2 regions of the Parendozoicomonas sp. 2304DJ65-17 genome follow, and region 1 is predicted to be linked to the other one. Evidence: riboswitches for the same ligand, from Rfam matches in the RefSeq annotation. Region 1 holds a riboswitch; the other holds the start of a gene.
What was found. A riboswitch is a leader RNA that binds a small molecule or an ion and turns the genes downstream of it on or off. The one in region 1 is predicted to bind thiamine pyrophosphate.
Positions count from the first base shown of each region.

Region 2: it holds a riboswitch for thiamine pyrophosphate, as region 1 does, so the genes downstream of both, ACY2RR_RS11590 (ABC transporter ATP-binding protein) here and thiC (phosphomethylpyrimidine synthase ThiC) in region 1, are expected to answer to the same signal.

Region 1 covers NZ_JBYVJV010000011.1:50,167-54,379, forward strand. The annotation lists gene ACY2RR_RS21160 (GNAT family N-acetyltransferase) at 1-71, shown strand, start outside; gene ACY2RR_RS21165 (DUF4269 domain-containing protein) at 93-641, shown strand; gene thiC (phosphomethylpyrimidine synthase ThiC) at 678-2,399, opposite strand; TPP riboswitch at 2,533-2,650, opposite strand; gene ACY2RR_RS21175 (hypothetical protein) at 2,721-4,213, opposite strand, start outside.
Region 2 covers NZ_JBYVJV010000003.1:504,270-508,482, reverse strand. The annotation lists gene gcvA (transcriptional regulator GcvA) at 1-671, shown strand, start outside; gene ACY2RR_RS11595 (MATE family efflux transporter) at 803-2,167, shown strand; TPP riboswitch at 2,189-2,297, shown strand; gene ACY2RR_RS11590 (ABC transporter ATP-binding protein) at 2,373-3,152, shown strand; gene ACY2RR_RS11585 (ABC transporter permease) at 3,149-3,898, shown strand; gene ACY2RR_RS11580 (ABC transporter substrate-binding protein) at 3,929-4,213, shown strand, end outside.

The DNA.
Region 1 (4,213 bases):
TAAAGAAGTATGCCCGCTATATTGATGGCAAATATCAGGACATCATTATGATGGCGCAATATCGGGTTTGAGGCTCTGCTTTAGTAGTTTTGATGATGATTGAGAACAGTTCAAAGAGTGAGCGCGCCAAAAAGGCCATTACTGATAGTGGCATTCTGGAGAAACTCTCGACTTACACTCCGGAAGTTGTAAGCACCATACTGGTTGGTCTGGACACCGATACAAGTGACATTGATATCATTTGTTCCTACACAAATGCTGTGGAGTTCTCCAAGCATCTGAAGGAACTGATTTCAGAATTCGAAGCTCCCTACATTTGTTCAAATAATGAGCGAACAGTTGCTAACTTCTACTTCAAAGATTTTGAATTTGAAATCTACGGCACGTCTCTGGCAATAAAATCTCAGGCAGGATATCGCCATTACAAAATTATGGAGCGATTAGTTGAGGTTGGTGGTACACAATTCCAACAATGCATTACAGCATTAAAACGAAGCGGATTGAAAACTGAGCCAGCAATTTGCGAGTTGTTATCTATCAGCGGCAACCCTTATATAGAAATTCTTCAGTTAGAAAGCTGGCCCAAGGAAAAACTAGCAAACCATGTTTTCAATCACCTTTCCAAACAACAGGAGGTGTAATACACCGCCTGTTGTAAATGACAAAACGCCTTAGCATCAGCTTTCAGCACTTTCCTTTTCACTCAACTCCCTTACCTCCCGGGTCATCCGCATCGGGCAGAAATCCGGGCCACACATAGAGCAAAACTCGGACTCTTTGGCACCATCCTGCGGCAGGGTTTCATCGTGGTAGGCTTTGGCCGTTTCCGGATCAAGAGCAAGGTTAAACTGATCTTCCCAGCGAAATTCAAAACGCGCTTTTGATAGCGCATCATCACGAACTCTTGCACCTGGGTGTCCTTTGGCCAGGTCTGCACCATGAGCAGCAATTTTGTAGGTGATCAACCCTTCTTTAACATCATCCCGGTTTGGCAGCCCCAAATGCTCTTTGGGGGTTACGTAACAGAGCAAAGCGCAGCCATACCAGCCAATCATTGCCGCACCCACGCCAGAAGTGATGTGATCATAACCAGGAGCAATATCCGTAATCAGCGGACCCAAGGTATAAAAAGGCGCTTCATGGCAGCATTCAAGCTGCAATTCCATATTTTCTTTAATCATATGCATTGGCACATGACCGGGGCCTTCAATCATTACCTGCACATCGTATTCCCAGGCAACTTTTGTCAGCTCTCCTAAAGTTCTCAGCTCACCAAACTGAGCTTCGTCGTTAGCATCCGCTGTACAACCCGGACGTAAGCCATCACCTAAAGAGAAACTGACATCATAGGCCTGCATAATTTCGCAGATTTCCCGAAAATGGGTGTAAAGGAAATTCTCTTGATTATGAATCTCACACCACTGAGCCAGTATGCCTCCACCACGGGACACAATACCGGTTACCCGGTTAGCGGTTTTGGCAGCATGCTCCCGAAGTACACCGGCGTGAATAGTAAAATAATCCACGCCCTGCTCCGCCTGTTCTATCAAGGTATCCCGCATCACTTCCCAGCTCAGGTCTTTGATTTTGCCCTTCACTTTTTCCAGAGCCTGATAGATAGGAACGGTACCAATTGGTACCGGAGAGTTGCGGATAATCCACTCCCGGGTTTCATGGATATTGTTACCGGTAGATAGATCCATCACCGTGTCGCCTCCCCAACGGGTCGACCACAGCAGCTTTTCCACCTCTTCCTCAATCGAAGAAGTGATTGGAGAGTTGCCGATATTAGCGTTGATCTTCACCAGAAAATTCCGGCCAATAATCATCGGTTCAGATTCCGGGTGATTGATGTTGGCAGGAATAATGGCTCGCCCTTCCGCCACTTCTTTGCGAACGAACTCAGGGGTGATGGCATCACCATCAGTTCGCCCCATACTCTCCCGTATTGCGATATATTCCATTTCAGGAGTAATAATTCCCTGACGGGCGTAATACATCTGCGAAACATTTTTACCAGACTTGGCCTTTCGAGGTGTTTTCAGGTTGGTGAAACGTACTTCCTCAAGACGAAGGTCATTCTCACGGGAACGGGCAAAAGAAGATGAGCGATTATCCAGTAATTCAGTATCACCCCGCTCCTCAATCCATTGCTTGCGAAAAGGTGCCAGACCTTCTCTCAGGTTATGGTTAAAATCGGGCTCAGTATAAGGCCCCGACGTATCGTAAACCCTGACCGGTTCATTAGGCTGGCCGCCAAACCGTTCCGGGCTATTGGATAGAGAAATTTCCCGCATTCCGACACGAATATCTGGCCGACTGCCAGTGACATGAACTTTCTTTGAAGAGGGAAACGGACGACAGGCGTCTTTAAGAAGGTGATCCGGGTTGCAAGCCATGGAAGCAGTTCCTGTTTATATTCTTGAAAAATGGACACTGCTTGCCGGATTGTAGAAGACGGCAGACTCAAAACTAAAAAACATAACTCAAAAGCAAAACAGCTAACGTAAATAGCCATATGCAGAAGAGTCGTGTCTGCCGATCCTTGTTCCCTTCGCAGGTTCTAACCTGATCAGGTTCTACGGATTTCCCATTAAAAATGGAATCTCAGCCTGCAAACACAAAGTTGCAGGCACTCCGACAAGTAACGGATCTCAGTATAAGTGCCTATGCTGCTTTACAGCAATTGATCCTCATGAAAAGTCAACAAAACCAGATTGTTACTTTTTGCTGCTTTTCGATGTTGAGGGGCTGGCACTACCCACTGCCTTAAAGTTTTTAACCTTCAAGCGCACAATAAACTCTTCTGGCTCTTTTTCAGCTGCAGCAACTGCACCTTCACGGGGAACAGGAATTGTCGCAACCAGAAAACGCCTTCCATGACCATTAGAACGGATATGGGTTTGTGAGTCGGTCGATTTGAATTCAGTAGAACTTCTGCGGCAATGAGCAGGATCATCATGAAACGCCTCAACAATAATATCGGCATCCGGGGCCTGCCCGACTTTCTGCTGATCATTGGCCTGCCAGCCAAATTCTACATAGATATTGTCATCATCCCGGTACACAGATGTATGACAACTCACGCCGCAGAGACTACGCCAGGAAACATCTTCTTCCCCGGTTCTTGGTAAAACATCCGCATTGTGAATGTGGAGGAAAACCTCATTGGACTTACTCTGACTGGAGAGATAGTTCATGCCGCTAACCGTTCTGAAACAGTTTCCAACATTTGAATTACTCAAACTTTGAGAAAGCTCTTTCATTGGAGTGTTATCACCCGCGTTTTTGGTAGCTTTCGCAGCCTGCTTCATTGCACCACTAATCGCTTCTCTAGCGGCATTAAAAACAGGAATTCCACTTCGCTTTCGCATAGGTGGCGCTGTACGAGCAGATTTTTCGTTCTGTTCCTGCAGAGTTCTTGCCTGAGCTTCGTACTCTCGCTGAAGCATCACATGTGTTTGGTTTTTCTCTTGCAACTCAGAGATAGTGCTTCTTAACTCTTCCTCTTTTGCTTTAGCTTTTAACTTGGCTCTCAGTAATTCCGATGTAAGCTCTCGCTGCCATTTGCTCTGCTGCTCATAGGATTCTGCCGCAAACGACATGACATCGTGCATATAGTCAATCTCTTTTGATGTTGTTGCACCTTTCAGCATTTCGGGTATGCACTGGTCATCATGGAAACCACTTTCACCTTCCAGACGCCCTTTACTACAGCTTGTACACGTTCTTCCTTTCGAGCAATTACCGGCTTTTTTATGGTCGTTATAGGTATTCGCAGGAACAGCTTTCTTACAACCCCGGCAAACAATAGGGCGATATGGGCAAACATTAAGATGATTATCTGGATCAGCATTAGGAACAGCCTTGGAAGCTCCCTCCAATACATTCAATCCCATTTCTTCCCAGTAAAAATCTACTGCGTAAGTTTTAACGTCACTCTCGGTTAGGTTATCAGTGGGGTATTCTTTTTTGGCTTCTGCACGGCGCTTTTCTTCATAACTCTGAAGCTGACCCAAAGACACATTCTCGGTACAGCTCTCATGTAAGGGACAGTGAATTTTTATACTGGAGAACAATTCACTATCTCCCCGTAAGTATTGCTTTTCAGGCTCTCCTGGCAGTTTGCAGCGGGAAAGACACACTTTTGGTTTGGCCTTTAGATAATTATCCATGCACGGTTCACACAATCGATGGGCATCTTGACCGCAAA
Region 2 (4,213 bases), on a different contig from region 1:
AACGACTGGCGGCCGCTACTGAAGAGCTTTTTGGTCAGGGGCGGAGCCGGCAGTTAACGGTCAGGGTTAACCTGGTATTTTTTACTACCTGGCTGGCCCCCCGAATGGAGCGTTTTCGAAAACTCTATCCGGATATCGGCATCCGCTTTACCAGTAATATCTGGGTTAAAGAACAGGACAAAGAAGCGGATATGGAGATTCGTTATGGCAAGGGACAATGGCCGGGCCTGAAAGCTGATCGGCTGACAGATGATGAGCTGTTGCCAGTTTGCAGTCCGAAACTCGCAGAACATATTGAACTCCCTACCACTCCTGAACAGCTGGCTGAACATACTCTGTTACATGTGATTGGCTATGAAGAAGGCTGGGGCTACTGGTTCCGGGAAATTGGTCACGAACCCTGTGAGAAAACACCAGGCATGCAATTCGATACACTGATTACCGCTCTGGAAATGGCTATTCACGGGCAGGGTATTGCTCTTGGCCGCACGTCGCTGGTGGAATCCATGCTTGAGGATGGGCGGCTGGTAGCACCGCTCTCTTACCGGGTAAAAACTTCGGAATCATTTTATCTGGCCTATCCATCTCACCAGTACCTTCATCCAAATGCTGGGATATTCCGTGACTGGTTATTAAATGAAAGCCTGACTGAAACTCTCGAGACCGAATGATGAGTGTTAGGTTTTTAAAATTAGAGTGGTTGCGTTAAACCGAAGCTAAGTCATGGTTTCTAGGAATAGGTTTTTCTTCACTTTTTTCACACTCTGATTCCCGAACACTCTTTATCAGTTTCAGGAAATTCATGTCCAAGTCGATCGACCTTGCCCGGGATGGCACCGGCCGAACCCTTTTCCGCTATGCACTTCCTTCAACCATGGCGGTTTGGGTTCTTGCGCTTTATACCATGGTGGATGGTATTTTTGTTGGTCAGGGTGTTGGCCCAGAGGCTCTTGCTGCTGTAAACCTTACCCTTCCTTTTATCAGTGTTCTTTACGCGATTACTATCCTCATCACTATCGGCGCCGCAACTATGGCCGGCTGCAAAAAGGGTGAGGGTGATAATCAGGCTTCCAGCAGAATTTTTTCCATGGCGTTTTATACGCTGACTGTTGTGGGTACCTCTGTTTGTTTAATCAGTTATTTCAATATTGAAACTGTTGCCCGCTTGCTGGGAGCTAAAGGAGAACTGGTCGGGCTTGTTGCGGAATATCTCGGAACCCTGCTGATCTTCAATACCTTTTACATGTTGTCTTATTCGATGGAGGTATTTGTTAAGTTCGACGGTTTCCCCCGCAAGGAACTGTGTGCCATTCTGCTCGCCGCTCTTACAAATATTGTGCTGGATTATATTCTGGTGATCCGTATGGGAATGGGGTTGCGGGGCGCGGCAATTGCCACGGGCAGTGCCCAGATACTGCAGGCCAGCTTACTGATCACCCATTTCTTCTGTGCTAAGGGAACCATTCGCTTTATGCGGGTTATGCCTGCAGCCAGAGAGTTGATGAGTTTCATAAAAGTTGGCATTCCTGACTGTATTACCGAAGTGTCTGCTGGTGTTGTTCTGTTGGCCTTTAATACAGTGATTATGTCCCGACTAAGTGCAGCAGACCTGGCCGCATTCAGTGTGGTGGGTTACGTCAATAACCTGATGATTCTGACTATGATTGGTTTAACTCAGGGTATGCAGCCAATCGTCACTTATTTAAGAGGCTGTGGTCAGAACTGGGAACTGTGGGCTGTTGTTACCCTAACAATTAAAATATCTGTTATCTGTGGTGTGGTGGCTTATCTGGTGGTGTCGTTCTGGGGGAATGAGATTGCGACACTGTTCCTCAATGAACGGGCGATGATAGACCGTTCAGTAAATATTCTGTTGATCTTCGGTTCTGCATTTCTGTTCACCGGGCTCAATATCGTGATTTCCGGGTTCTTCACCGCTATGGAGAAGCCATTCCATGCCGGAGCACTTTCATTATTGCGGGGCATGGTGCTGGTAAGTGTGTTGCTTCTGGTTTTGCCTGAAATTCTCGGTGAAACCGGTATCTGGCTTGTGGCTCCCGCTACTGAGGTTCTGACTTTATTGTGTTCGCTGTTTCTTCTCAGGCAGGAGTCCGTACGTTTGAGGTCAAAAAATAGGTACTTAGCAGTAAAAACAGGTGCTTTTTAAAACCAAAACCTATAGATTGCTGCACGTTGGTTGGGGTGCTGCCCGCAGACTTTGCAGAGCCGGGTGGCTGAGAAAGACCCACAGACCTGAACCAGATAATGCTGGCGTAGGAAACCGACAGGCCTTTCACCCTACCTGATACCGTGTGTTGAAGGTATTCCTTCCTGTCAGCTTCCTCCGCTTTCGGACGGAGCTTCCGACTTTTATGTTTGATATCACTCTCCGTAGTGCCGGGCTGGCCTATGGTGATCACCAGATTTTTGAAAATCTGAATTTAACCTTGGAAGGCGGTCGCTGGACCTGCCTTTTGGGTGGAAGTGGTGTGGGCAAAACCACACTATTGAGAATGATTGCGGGATTAACCGACGCAAGAAATATCTCTACCAGTGGCGAGGTTATCTGTGGTGATAGCCTGCCATTGGAAGGCCGAATTGCCTGGATGTCCCAGCAGGATTCACTGCTTCCCTGGGCCAGCGTGCTGGAGAATGTAACGGTTGGCGAACAATTGCGCAGTCGTTCATTATTTCGAAAAAAGAAACTGGCCCATGATGTACTGGAACGGGCTTTGTCTGTACTGGAACGGGTAGGTCTTGCCGACAAAGCTTCAGTTTTACCCCAGAACCTCTCGGGTGGTCAGCGTCAGCGGGTGGCTCTGGCTCGTACCTTGATGGAAGATCGTCCGGTTGTTTTGATGGATGAACCTTTTGCCGCTGTGGATGCCATCACTCGCCTTGATTTGCAGGATCTCTCCTGCGAACTGCTCACTGGGCGAACTGTGTTATTGATTACTCATGACCCTCTGGAAGCTCTGCGTTTGGGGCACCATGTTTATCATCTCCGCGGGCAGCCCGCGCAATTGACAGACCCCATCGCGCCCCCAGGGCGAACTCCCCGGTCGCTGGAAGATCGTGAACTTATGTCTTTGCAGGGGCAACTTCTGGATCGCCTTCGCCATGAAGAAATACCAGTGGAGGCCAAGCAATGAAAGACTCTTTAAAACCACTGGTGGTATTAGCCGGCCTGCTATTGCTCTGGCAGGCCGTTATTAGCCTATTTGATGTTCCGCCTTATATCATTCCGGAGCCAGGTGCTGTTTTCGACAGAATCATCGAAGATGCCGGATTACTGCTTGAGCATACATTGGTCACATTCTCAGAAATGTTAATGGGGTTGTTTCTGGGGGTTCTGTTTGGGGTATTAATGGCTTTGGTGCTGGTTTATTTCGCCAGAGTGCGTCCATGGCTCTTGCCAATTTTGCTGATTACCCAGGCTATTCCTGTCTTCGCCCTGGCTCCTGTTTTAATGCTTTGGTTTGGTTATGGCATGGCCTCCAAAGTGGTGATGACGGTGCTGATTATCTTCTTCCCCGTTGCCACCTGCTGTTATGACGGCTTACGCCATACTCATCAGGGTTGGCTGGATCTGGCCCATACCATGGGCGGAAACTCCTGGTCTATTCTGCGAATCATTCGCTGGCCCGCGGCGTTACCAGCGTTGGCTTCTGGATTAAGAGTGGCGGTAGTTGTGGCACCTATAGGTGCTGTTGTTGGGGAATGGGTGGGTTCCAGTGCCGGGCTTGGCTATTTGATGCTACAGGCGAATGCACGACTGTGGGTTGATTTAATGTTTGCGGCACTGACTGTTCTGGCTGTCTGCTCCGTTGGCCTCTATTACCTGACGGATTCCCTGTTGCGCTGGTTAATTCCCTGGCAGGAAAACACGGCTCACTGATTTTGCGGTTGATCTGAGAGAGAAAACAAAATGATGAGAAAATTCGCAGTACTGGTTCTGGGGTTAATAATGCCGCTTGCGGTAATGGCGGCTCCCCAGAAGCCGGAAGAGTTAAAGCTGATGCTGGAATGGTTTGTGAACCCAGACCATGGCCCGATTATTATTGCCCATCAAAAGGGGTACTTTGATAAAACTGGAGTAAAGGTCACTATCCAGGAGCCAGCAGACCCTGACCTTCCGCCTAAACTGGTTGCGGCAGGAGATGTTGATCTGGCGGTATATTACCAGCCAAGCCTGATCCAGGGCGCCAGTGAT